Regions from separate parts of the Microbacterium sp. NPDC055357 genome, predicted to be linked through region 2. Evidence: predicted binding sites of a transcription regulator. Region 2 holds the regulator's gene; each other region holds the start of a gene.
The links. The regulator LexA, encoded in region 2, represses DNA repair genes until DNA is damaged. The targets are predictions, from matches to a motif close to TCGAACANNTGTTCGA.
Positions count from the first base shown of each region.

Region 1: uvrA (excinuclease ABC subunit UvrA) is a predicted target of LexA. The motif match lies at 2,148-2,163, and genes of this name have one in related genera.
Region 3: ACWICD_RS04915 (DUF222 domain-containing protein) is a predicted target of LexA. The motif match lies at 2,197-2,212, and genes of this name have one in related genera.

Region 1 covers NZ_JBSHLZ010000004.1:100,393-104,706, forward strand. The annotation lists gene ACWICD_RS07430 (bifunctional metallophosphatase/5'-nucleotidase) at 1-2,070, shown strand, start outside; gene uvrA (excinuclease ABC subunit UvrA) at 2,308-4,314, shown strand, end outside.
Region 2 covers NZ_JBSHLZ010000001.1:699,001-703,314, forward strand. The annotation lists gene ACWICD_RS02945 (S9 family peptidase) at 1-1,679, opposite strand, end outside; gene lexA (transcriptional repressor LexA) at 1,714-2,394, opposite strand; gene ACWICD_RS02955 (LysM peptidoglycan-binding domain-containing protein) at 2,626-2,982, shown strand; gene ACWICD_RS02960 (histidinol-phosphate transaminase) at 3,076-4,113, shown strand; gene hisB (imidazoleglycerol-phosphate dehydratase HisB) at 4,110-4,314, shown strand, end outside.
Region 3 covers NZ_JBSHLZ010000002.1:349,918-354,231, forward strand. The annotation lists gene ACWICD_RS04905 (gamma carbonic anhydrase family protein) at 1-282, opposite strand, end outside; gene gdhA (NADP-specific glutamate dehydrogenase) at 506-1,864, shown strand; gene ACWICD_RS04915 (DUF222 domain-containing protein) at 2,283-3,896, shown strand.

The DNA.
Region 1 (4,314 bases), on a different contig from region 2:
GCCGCGCTCGCGACGGCGGTCACGTCGTTTCGCGAGGCGAACGACAACACGATCTTCGCGGCGGCCGGCGACCTCATCGGCGCATCGACGTTCGAGTCGTTCATCCAGCAGGATCTGCCGACGATCCAGGCGCTCAACGCGGCGGGCCTGGATGTCAGCGCGGCCGGCAACCACGAGTTCGACGGCGGCTGGGCCGACTTGCGCGACCGTGTGCAGAGTGCGGCGGATTGGGAGTACATCAGCGCGAACGTCTGGGACACCGAGACCGACGACCTCGCGCTCGCGCCGTACTGGGTGCGCGCGGTCGACGGGGTGTCGGTCGGCTTCATCGGAGCCGTGACCGAAGACCTGCCGTCGCTGGTCAATCCCGCGGGCATCGCGACGCTCGACGTGCTGCCGATCGTGTCGAGCGTCAACGCCGTCGCCGACGACCTCAGCGACGGTGACCCGTCGAACGGCGAGGCCGACGTCATCGTGCTGCTCGTGCACGAAGGGGCCGAGGACACGTCGTACGAGACGGCGACAGACCCGACGACGAATTTCGGCGCGATCGTCAACGGCGTGAACTCCGAGGTCAACGCGATCGTCTCCGGACACACTCACCTGGCGTACTCGCATCAGGTGCCTTACGCGGGCGACACGGGGCTTCGTCCCGTCATCTCGTCGGGACAGTACGGCGAGAAGTTCAGCAACATGGTGATCACGATCGACCCCGACAGCAAGACGGTGCAGTCGATGGACAACACCGTATATTCCATGTACCTCGAGGGCGGCGTCGCCGCCTACGCGCCCGACCCGACCGTCCAGGCCATCGTCGATCAGGCGGTCATCGACGCGGGTCCGCTCGGAGCGGCGCCGCTCGGCACGCTGTCGGCGGACATCAACCGCGCCAAGCTCGCCAACGGCACGACCGAGAACCGGGGCGCTGAATCGACGCTCGGCAACTTCGTCGCCGACGCGCAGCTGTGGGCCGTGCAGCGCACGGACCCGACCGCGCAGATCGCGTTCATGAATCCCGGGGGTCTGCGCACCGACATGACGTATGCGCCGGACGGTGTGCTCACCTACCGCGAGGCCGCGAGCGTCCAGCCCTTCGCCAACACGCTCGTCGCGCTCACGCTGACGGGCGCGCAGCTCACGACACTGCTCGAACAGCAGTGGCAGCCGGCGGGAGCGACTCGACCGTTCCTCAAGCTCGGCGTCTCGAAGGGACTCACCTACACGTTCGACTCGACGGCAGCGGCCGGCAGCCGCGTGGCGAACGCCCAGTTCGACGGCGCGCCGATCGATCCGGCGGGGGAGTACCGCGTCGTGGCGAACTCGTTCCTCGCCGCAGGTGGGGACAACTTCGCCGCGTTCACGCAGGGAACGGCGAAGGCCGACACGGGACAGGCCGACCTCGCGGCGATGGTCGACTACATGGCCTTCGTCGGCACGGCGTCGCCCGACTACGCGCAGCGTTCGATCGGGCTCGTGCTGTCGGCACCGCCGGCAGGCGGGTACACCGCCGGCTCGACGATCGACATCTCGCTCTCGTCGCTCGACTTCTCGACCACCGAGCCGAAGGCCGACACGGTGTCGGTGGCGATCGACGGCACGGTCGTCGGCACGGCGCCCGTGGATTCCACGGTGGGCAACGAGGTGCTCGATGTCACGGGAACCGCGAACCTGTCGGTCACGGTGCCGACCGGGGTGAGCGGCGCCGTAGCGCTGACGATCACGACGCTGGCAGGAACGGCGATCGAGGTGCCGATCACGATCGCCGAGCCGGTCGCCAAGAGCGCGACGATCACACTCGGCGTGCCGAGCAAGATCCTCGCCAAGCACGGCACGAAGATCCAGTACAACGTCGCCGTCATCGCCGCGAAAGGCACCCCGACGGGCGAGGTCGCGATCTTCGACGGCAACCGTCGCATCGCGACGGCGACCCTCACGGCGAAGGACCGCGGCGTCGTCTCGGTGACGCTGCCGACGCTGAGCCGCGGTCTGCACCTGCTCTCGGCGACGTACGCCGGCAGCGACGCGCACGACGGATCGAAGAGCTTCCGCTTCCCCGTCCTCGTGTGGTGATCAGCGGCGGCTGAACGAACGGATGCCGCGGGTCGGACCCGCGGCATCCGCTCGTCGTCCGCGCAGATTCGCGCGAGGCGAACACGCTTTCGATCCCGTGTCCGAGGCCGCACCTAAACTTGTCGGGTGCCCATCGTCCCCGTCACCACGCCTGATCACACGCCCGGAGGCTCCGGTCAGAGCCACGCCGTCACGCGCCCGTTCCCCGCATCCGGGCACGGGAGTGGCACGCTCAGCGTGCGCGGCGCTCGCGTGCACAATCTCAAGAACGTCGATCTCGACATCCCGCGCGATTCGCTCGTGGTGTTCACGGGGCTCTCGGGGTCGGGCAAGTCGAGTCTCGCGTTCGACACGATCTTCGCCGAGGGCCAGCGCCGCTACGTCGAGTCGCTGAGCGCCTATGCGCGTCAGTTCCTCGGTCAGGTCGACCGCCCCGACGTCGATTTCATCGAGGGGCTCAGCCCCGCCGTGTCGATCGACCAGAAGTCGACCAACCGCAACCCGCGCTCGACGGTCGGCACGATCACCGAGATCCACGACTACATGCGCCTGCTGTGGGCGCGCATCGGCGTGCCGCACTGTCCCGAGTGCGGCGAGCGGATCCAGCGCCAGACGGTGCAGCAGATCGCCGACCAGCTCATGGAGCTGCCCGAGCGCACGCGCTACCAGGTCGTCGCCCCGGTCGTCTCCCAGAAGAAGGGCGAATTCGTCGATCTCTTCGCCGAGCTCGGTGCGAAGGGATACGCCCGGGCGATCGTCGACGGCGAACTCATCCAGCTCGCCGAGCCGCCGAAGCTCAAGAAAAGCTACAAGCACGACATCGCCGTCGTCGTCGACCGGCTCGTCGCCGGCCCGAACACCCTCAGTCGCGTCACCGATTCGGTCGAGACGGCACTGGGCCTTGCCGGCGGCATCGTGCAGGTCAACTTCGTCGACGAAGAGGGCGACGACGCGTGGCAGTCCTTCTCAGAGAAGCTCGCGTGCCCGAACGGTCACGCGTTGCAGCTGACCGAGATCGAGCCGCGCACCTTCTCGTTCAACGCGCCGTTCGGCGCGTGTCCCGCGTGCTCGGGTCTGGGCACCCGCATGTCGGTCGATGTCGAGCTCATGCTCGGCGATGAGGAGCTCTCGATCAGCGAGGGCGTCCTGGTGCCGTGGACGACGCAGGGCAAGGGGCTCTATCAGTACTACGAGCGGCTGCTCGAAGGCCTCGCACGCGACCTCGAGTTCTCGCTCGAGACGCCGTGGAAGGACCTGCCCGAATCGGTGCGCGAAGCCGTGCTGCGCGGTGAGGATTACAAGGTCTCGGTCAAGTGGCGAAACCGCTACGGGCGCGAGATGCGCTACACGTCGGGGTTCGAGGGTGTCGTCCCGTACATCGAGCGGCAGTACCTGCAGGCCGAGTCCGACACGCAGCGGCAGCGGTGGTCCGAGTACCTGCGCGAAGTGCCGTGTCCCGTCTGCGACGGCGACCGACTCAAGCCCGAAGTCCTCGCCGTGCTCGTGCACGGGCATTCCATCGCCGACGCGTCGCGGCTGAGTCTCGCCGAATCGCAGGAGTTCTTCGCGACGCTCGAACTGACCGAGCGCGAAGCGCAGATCGCCGCGGCGGTGCTGCGCGAGATCCGCGCGCGCCTCGATTTCCTCCTCCAGGTGGGGCTGAACTATCTGAGTCTCGGCCGGGCGGCCGGCTCGCTGTCGGGCGGCGAAGCGCAGCGCATCCGTCTGGCGACGCAGATCGGCTCGGGGCTGACCGGCGTGCTGTACGTGCTCGACGAGCCCTCGATCGGCCTGCACCAACGCGACAACCGCCGTCTGATCGAGACGCTGCTCACCCTGCGCGACCTGGGCAACACGCTCATCGTCGTCGAGCACGATGAGGAGACGATCCACGCGGCCGACTGGATCGTCGACATCGGCCCGCGTGCCGGTGTCGACGGCGGTGAAGTGGTGCACTCGGGTCCGCTCGCGTCACTCCTCGACGACCCGGCGTCGATCACGGGCGACTACCTCGCGGGGCGCCGCGAGATCCCGACGCCGGCGAAACGGCGCAAGATCGACAAGAAGCGTCAGATCACGGTCGTGGGCGCGCGGGAGAACAACCTCAAGAACATCACGGTCGACTTCCCGCTCGGCGTGCTGACCGCCGTCACGGGCGTCAGCGGGTCGGGCAAGTCGACGCTGGTCAACGGCATCCTCTACGAAGTCCTCGCGAGCCGTCTCAACGGCGCACGCCGCGTCGCG
Region 2 (4,314 bases):
AGCAGCGGCACACGGAACAGTGCGGGACGGCTGAGCGGCGATCGCTCGATGTAGACGTCTTCGGCCTCGGGCAGGGGGCCGATGAGCCCGTCGAGATAGCGTGCCTCGAAGTCGTGCGTGTCGGCCGCGAGGGAACGCGCATCTCCCACGCCGTAGCGTGAGATCCCCGCCGAGAACGCGTCGGTGCGCGTGACGGCGGCGAGCACCGTCCACCCGCCGGCCGATCCTCCCGCGATCGCGATGCGCGCGGAGTCGGCGACACCGGATGCTGCCAACCCGGCGGCCGCCGCCGCGACATCATCGACGTCGACGACGCCCCACTGTCCGCGCAGCCGTTCACGGTAGGCGCGCCCGTATCCCGTGGAGCCACCGTAGTTCACGTCGAGCACGCCGATGCCGCGGCTCGTGAGGTAGGCGACCTTGCCGGAGGCCGCCGGTCCGGAATGCGCCGTCGGGCCGCCGTGCACGAACACGACGTACGGCGGCAGCTCGTCTGCGGGGGCGGTCGCCCGCGGATTCGTCGGGGGATAGTCGAACGCGTGCACGGGGCCGTGCGGGCCGTCGAACGTGACGGCGCGGGGCTGCGGCATCCATTCGCGTCCCCACGCGGTCTCACCGCCGCGGACGACTCGGGCGCCGGCGGGGTCGTCGACGTCGACCAGCCACAGCGCCGGTCCCGAGACGGTGTCGGCACCGCTCACGAGCACGCGCGTTCCCGAGACGTCCTCGATCGACGCGTTCGCCGAAACGGGCAGGCCGAGCGGAGTCGCCGTGCCGTCCGCGAGGTCGACGAGGACGACCTCGTCGCCGCCGTGCGTCCGCACGGCGACGACGCGACCGCCGTCGACGGGGGCGAACCACCGGGTGCCGAGCACCCAGATACCGCCGCCGGTATCGGCGTCGACGGGGGCCACGGGGCTCGGCGCGGTGCCGAGCCGGTGACGGTACAGGTTCCAGCGCCCGGTCGGGTCATCGGCGTAGAGCAGTTCGTCGTCGCCCAGCCACACGGGCTGGAGGGGGGAGGCGCCTTCGTCGAAGACCGTCGCGGCGCCCCCGTCGAGCGCGCTGACGCGCAGCTGTGCGCGATCCCACGGCATGTCGGGATGGTTCCACGCGACCCACGCGAGGTGCGTCCCGTCGGGGCTGAGCGCCGGATGCGCGACGAAATCGGTGCCTCCCGCGAGCGACACGATCGCAGCGGCGTCGTCGCCCGCCGACCCGTCGAGAGGAATCTCGACGATGTCTCGCGCGGGGGTCGGGCCGGCCCCGTGCGCTTCGCGCACCGCCAGCAGCCGACCCGACTGCACGGTCAGGCCGCCGAAGCGCACGTCGACGTCACCCGGCGGCGTGAGCGCGAGGAGCTCACCCCCGGGACGGAGCAGCCGGACGCGCTGGTCGGTCTTCTCGACGAACACGAGCGCCCCGTCGTCGGTGGCCGTCCACGACCCGCCCCCGTACTCGTGCACGCTCGACCGCGCGCTCCAGGGTGCCGGGAGGAGGTCTTCCACTCCGCCGGATGCCGTGCGTCTGCGCACCGTCGTGCGGCCGGCCTCTTCGGGGACGCCCTCACCCCACCACACGTCGTCGCCGACGAGGCGGGCGCCTTCGATGCGGGGCGAAGCGGCGGACACGGCCGCAGCGGTCAGAGGGGAAGGCCAGGAGCCGTAAGGAGTCGTCACCCCTCCACGCTAAGCCGTGCCGCGGACAAGCGGCTCAGACGGCGCGCAGGACCGCGACGACCTTGCCGAGCACGACGGCGTCGTCGCCGAGGATCGGCTCGAACGCGGAGTTGCGGGGGAGGAGCCAGGTGTGACCGTCGCGCTGACGGAAGGTCTTCACGGTCGCCTCGCCGTCGAGCATCGCCGCCACGATCTCGCCGTTGTCGGCCGTCGCCTGCGAACGCACGACGACCCAGTCGCCGTCGCAGATCGCGGCATCGATCATCGAGTCGCCCGAGACGCGCAGCATGAACAGGTCGCCCTTGCCGACGAGTTGCCGGGGCAGGGGGAAGATCTCGTCGATGTGCTGATCAGCGGTGATCGGCACGCCCGCCGCGATGCGGCCGACGAGCGGGACGAGCGCGGCGTCGCCCACCGACGGCGCAGCATCGGCGGGGTTCTCGGCCGCACTGCCGGGCAGGTCGATGAGCACCTCCATCGCGCGGGTCTTCCCGGCATCGCGGCGCAGGTACCCGCTCAGCTCGAGCTGATTGAGCTGATGCGTCACGCTCGAGAGCGACTTGAGCCCGACGGCGTCGCCGATCTCGCGCATGCTCGGGGGGTAGCCGTGCCGCGCAATCGACCGCTGGATGACCTCGAGGATCGCCAGCTGCTTGTCGCTGAGGCTCTTCCGTCGTCGCGTCTGCGGCTTCTCGCGCCCGCCTGCGTCGCTCATATCGACTCCTGTCTTCGAATGTCGGAGGCCCGTGGTGGGGTGGCCACATCGAAACCGTATCCGGTTCTGCGGGGTTCAGGGGGCACGAGTTCCGCGTGTCGCGTTCGAACATCGCACGATCCGGCTCGGGGTTGACACCGTCCAGCATCGAAGATAGCTTCGGAACAGGAGTTCGCATCCGGCTTTCCCGGCCGAAAGTCGGATGCGAACCTTCCCACCAGGAGGAACCGCATGACCGCCATCGCCATCCCCGCTCCCTCGTCCCGCACCCGTCTGCGCACCACGGCGCGCGGCCGCCGCGTGCTCGCGTGTGCGGCAGCGCTGCCTCTGGCCGGACTGCTGGCGCTCGCCGTGCTGAGCGGCGGCTCGGCTGTCGCGTCGCGCGACAGCGGTGGCGCGTCGGCGACGTTCGCGACCGTGACCGTGACGTACGGCGACACGCTCTGGTCGATCGCGCAGTCCGTTGCTCCGCAACACGATCCGCGCGACGTCGTCGATGCGATCGCACGACTGAACGCGCTGCCGGGCGGCGCGATCGAGCTCGGCCAGTCGCTCGCGATTCCCGCCGAGTACGCACCCGCCGGCTGACGCTCCGAGGCACCACCGCGCGTGAAGCGGCCTACGATTGCCTGCGTGACCTCCCGCCTCGACGCCCTGCCCATCCGAGACGATCTGCGGGGCATGACGCCCTACGGTGCACCGCAAGCGCCGCTTCCCGTCGCGCTGAACGTCAACGAGAACACGCACCCCGTGCCGCAAGAGGTCGCCGACGACATCCTCGACTCCGTCGCGATCGCGCTGCACGATGTGAACCGCTACCCCGATCGCGAGTTCGTCGGACTGCGCGAAGGGTTCGCGGAATACCTCGGGCACGGGCTCACCGCCGACCAGATCTGGGCCGCCAACGGATCCAACGAAGTGCTCCAGCACGTGCTGCAGGCCTTCGGCGGGCCGGGGCGCACGGCCTTCGGCTTCGCTCCCACGTACTCGATGTACCCGCTGCTCGCGCGCGCGACCGGAGCATCGTGGACGGGCGGCACGCGCGAGCCGGACTTCACGATCACGGCCGACGACGCGGCATCCCAGGTCGCACGGGCCCAGGCCGACGTCGTGTTCCTGTGCGCACCGAACAACCCCACGGGCACTCCGCTGCCTCTCGACGTCGTCGAGGCCGTCTACGACGCCACGGCGGGCGTCGTCGTCGTCGACGAGGCCTATCAGGAGTTCGCCCCCCACGGGTCCGCCTCGGCCGTGACGCTCCTGCCCGGGCGCGAGCGACTCATCGTCTCGCGCACCATGAGCAAGGCGTTCGCCTTCGCCGGCGCGAGAGTGGGATACCTCGCCGCTGACGAGGCCGTCATCGATGCGCTGCGTCTCGTCCGGCTGCCGTATCACTTGAGCGCTCTCACCCAGGCGGCGGCGACGGCCGCGCTGCGCCACGCTCCCGTCATGCTCAGCATGGTCGACGAGATCATCGTTCAGCGCGATCGCATCTCGGCGACGGTCGAGGCGCTCGGGTACGCGCCGCACGAATCCTGGACGAACTTCGTGCTGTTCGGGGGAGTCGATGACCCCGCGGCCGTGTGGCGTGCACTGTACGAGCAGGGTGTCCTCATCCGCGACGTCGGGATCCCGCACCACCTGCGGGTGACGGCGGGCACCGAAGACGAGACGACGGCGTTCCTCGACGCGCTGGCCTCGATAGAATCGACCGCATGACCCGTCCTGACGACCACCGCGTCGCCTCCGCCCGACGCGCGACGAGCGAGTCCACCGTCGAGCTCGAGCTCGACCTCGACGGAACCGGGCGCAGTCACATCGACACGACGGTGCCGTTCTTCGACCACATGCTGACGGCGTTCGCGAAGCACTCCCTGACGGATCTGACGGTGCGCGCCTCGGGCGACACCCACATCGACG
Region 3 (4,314 bases), on a different contig from region 2:
CACCTCGTCCTCGATCGTCGCGCCCGACACGCTCGCCATCGGCCCGACGAGCACATGGTCGCCGATGTGCACCGGGTTCGTCGCGGTCGCGCGTACGAGCGCGTTCTCCATGACGATGACGTCATGCCCGAGCGTGACGGGACCGCCCTCCGACGTGATGACCGCTCCGTGCAGCACTTGGCACTCGGCGCCGATCTCGACGTCGCCGCTGATGACGGCGGTCGGTGCGATGACCGCCGTGGGGTGGATGCGGGGCCCGACCCCGAGATGCTCGAACCTCATCGTTCCTCCTCGGTCGGCGCTCAGCGTAGCGCGCTCTCGTGCGCGTGGCATCCGCTCATGAGTCGCGCGCGTTAGGCTGAGGTCTCCCGTCCGTGCCGATGCGCGTCACCCGCGCACCCCCGGGCAGCCACGCATAATCCGCGTCGCACCCGGCAGCCCACGAACCCGTGGGTGGGGATCGCCGGTTCCGGGTGCCCATCGCTCCGGCCAGAAAGTGCTCTCCGTGACCGAAACGCTCGCCGCTCTTCCGCCCGCCGTCACCGAGGTGTTCGACACGGTTCAGGCACGCAACCCCCACGAACCCGAGTTCCTCCAGGCCGTGCATGAGGTGCTGGAGTCGATCGGCCCCGTGCTCGAGGAGCATCCCGAGTTCGTCGATGGCGGCATCGTGGAACGGCTCGTCGAGCCCGAGCGGCAGATCCTGTTCCGCGTGCCATGGGTCGATGACGGCGGGCGTCTGCGCGTCAACCGCGGGTTCCGTGTGCAGTTCTCGTCGGTGCTCGGTCCGTACAAGGGCGGCCTGCGCTTCCACCCATCCGTGAACCTGTCGATCGTGAAGTTCCTCGGCTTCGAGCAGGTCTTCAAGAACGCGCTCACGGGGCAGGGCATCGGTGGTGCCAAGGGCGGCAGCGACTTCGACCCGCACGGCCGCTCCGACGCCGAGGTCATGCGCTTCTGCCAGTCCTTCATGAACGAGCTGTACCGCCACCTCGGCGAGCACACCGACGTCCCTGCCGGTGACATCGGCGTCGGGGCGCGCGAGATCGGCTACCTGTTCGGCCAGTACCGCAGGATCACGAACCGCCACGAGTCGGGCATGTTCACCGGCAAAGGCGTGCAGTGGGGCGGTGCCGAGGTCCGCACCGAGGCGACCGGTTTCGGCGCGGTCTTCTTCGCGCAGGAGATGCTGGGTGTGCGCGGTCAGTCCCTCGCGGGGCTGCGCGTCGGCGTCTCCGGCTCGGGCAACGTCGCGATCTACGCGATCAAGAAGGCGTGGCAGCTGGGCGCGACTCCGGTCACGGCTTCGGACTCGTCAGGCTACGTCGTCGATGACGCCGGCATCGACGTCGAGCTGCTGCGCCAGGTGAAAGAGACCGAGCGTGCGCGCATCGGCGAGTACGCCGCTCGTCGACCGTCGGCACGTTTCGTCGAGGGGGCCCGCCCGTGGGAGGTGCCCGTCGACATCGCGATCCCGTCGGCGACGCAGAACGAGCTCGAAGAGCAGGATGCCCGCGCCCTCATCGGCAACGGCGTGCGCGCGGTCGCCGAGGGTGCGAACATGCCCTCGACACCCGGTGCCATCGCCGCGTTCCAGTCCTCCGACGTGATGTTCGCGCCGGGCAAGGCCGCCAACGCGGGCGGCGTGGCGACGTCGGCGCTCGAGATGAGCCAGAACGCCTCTCGGCAGCGGTGGAGCTTCGACGACAGCGAATCGCGCCTGCGCTCGATCATGAAGGACGTCCACGACTCCGCCTTCGACGCCGCCGCGCGGTACGGCCGCCCCGGTGACTACGTCGTGGGCGCGAACTCGGCGGCCTTCGAGCGCGTCGCGCACGCGATGCTCGCGCAGGGCGTCATCTGACGCTTCTCCGCGCGGGTTTCGCGGCGGTTCGCAGGAAGCCCAGCCGGTGTGAGCGCTCGCATCCGCGGGTGAAACGGCTCCTGTCAGAGGTGGTGCTGCGGAACGCACGCCTCTGCACCTTCGGGGATTCGTGGCCGGGTGACGACGAGGACCTTCGGAGGCGTCGGGCTGATCGTCTGCGCCGTCCCCGAGATGCTGCAGACCGGCCTGCTCGGCACGCCGGGCGCCGTCGTGGGGTGCCGCCCGGTGCCGGTCCGCGGACGTCGACGTGTTCTGGTCGGCGCGAGACGCGCATTTCTTTTCCTTTTTTCTTCGCGCCCCCCTTCCATTACTCGAAGATATGTACTACACTGGAGCCAGTTCTCGCGCACGTGCCCATCTCGCGCTTGACCGTCCACTCTCTGTGTTTGGAGCGCTCATGGGGCACGACCTGTCGACCGACACCGGCTGGACGACCGCGCTCGATGACCTCGTATCCGACATGCTCACCACCCGTCGGCAGATCGCAGCACTCGAGGCGCGGCAAGAGCAGCTGCTCTCCGACGCGGTGGACCTCTCCCTCGCTCGCGTCGCGCAGGGCAGAGCAGCCGGCCGCCGCATGTCGCGCAGCGACCTGGCCGTTCGCGAAGTCGCGGCCGAGCTGGGCGCGGCGATGCGGGTGACGGATCGAACCGTGCAGTCCCGGATGGGGGATGCCGCGACACTCACGAGTCGCTTCGCCGCCACCTTCGCCGCGTGGCAGGCAGGGCGCATCGACGCGGGACATGTCCGAGTGATCCTCGACGCCGGCTCTCCCATCGCCGATGCCGACACTCGTGCCCGATACGAAGAGACGGTGATCGCGGTGGCGGAAGCCGAAGCGCCGGGCCGACTGCGCGCGATGGCGCGGGCGGTCGCCGCCCAGCTCGACCCGGATGCGACTGTCGAGCGGCGGCGCCGGGCCGTCGCGGACAGGTGCGTTCGGCTCATCGACCTCGACGACGGTGTCGCGCGGATCATCTCGGACCAGCCGGCAGCGCTCGCCTACGCGATCCGCGACCGGCTGACCGAGATGGCCCGCGCCATCGTGAACGACAACGCCGCGGCCGATAGCGGGCCCCGCTCGCTCGAGGCGCGCGACAGCGACGGCCACGACGAGACGGGATCCGTCGTCGTCACGGAACCCGTCGTCGTTACGGAACCCGTCGTCGTCACCGGCCCGTCCGACGGTACGCTCGCCGACGCGGGCGACAGTACGCTCGCCGGCCCATCCGACGGCACGCTCGCCGGCGCCGGCGCGGACGCGGGCGCGAGGATCGCGGGATCCGGCAACGCGCACGCCGCATCGACCGACAGCGACGCCGACGGTGCGGCGTGGACCGGCGACGAGCACGGTGCGGCATCCGAACCCCGCGACTCCCGGACGATGGACCAGATTCGCGCCGACCTCTTCGCCGACCTGCTTCTGGCCGGCGCGCCGGCTGCACATGGCGAGGGTGACGCGCTCGCCGCGATCACGGGGCACGTCCAGGTCACCGTCCCCGCGCTCACCGCCGCGGGCTCCGGCGCCGAGCCCTACCTCTTGGCCGGGTACGGTCCCATCGATCCCGACACCGCTCTCCGTCTGGCGGGCCACGCGAAGGGGTGGGACCGCGTCCTCACTCATCCGCATACCGGTGCCGTGCTCGCCGTCGACCGGTACCGGCCCGACAAGAAGCTCCGCCGACACTTGCGGGCGCGCGACGAGCGCTGTCGGGCTCCCGGGTGTCGGCGCCCGGCGATCCGCGCCGACGTCGACCACACGAAGGACGCCGCGAAGGGCGGGGCGACCTGCGAGACCAACCTCGGTCACTTCTGCAGGCGCCATCACACGCTCAAACACCACACGGCGTGGCGCGTCGAGCAAGGACCGGGCGGGGTCCTCGAGTGGTACTCCCCCACGGGCCGTCGCTACCAGGACCGACCACCGTCGACGGTCAGATTCGTCCCGACGGACTGGCTGGCGATCGCCACCACGAGCACGGACGAGGGCGGACCGCCCGCGCCCTTCTGAGCCGGCACCCGGCCCCTCGGCAACACCCGCCCCCTCGGCGGCACGCGCGAATCGGCATCCCCCGCCGCCTCGGCAGCACCCGCCGCCTCGGCAGCACCCGCTCCCTCTGCGGCACTCGCCCCCCTCGGCACGACCCACCCGCTCGGCAGCACCCGCCGCCTCGGCAGCACCCGCCGCCTCGGCAGCACCCGCTCCCTCGGCAGCACCCGCTCCCTCGGCAGCACCCGCCCGCTCGGCAGCACCCGCTCCCTCTGCGGCACTCGCGCCCCCTCGGCAGCACCCGCCCCCTCGGCAGCACCCGCCCCCTCGGCAGCGCCCGCCGCCTCGGCAGCCCCACCCCTCGGCAGCACCCGCGAGCCGGCAACCCCCGCCCTCTCGGCGGCACGCGCGACGATGGCGAGGGCTCAGCGCGCCGGCC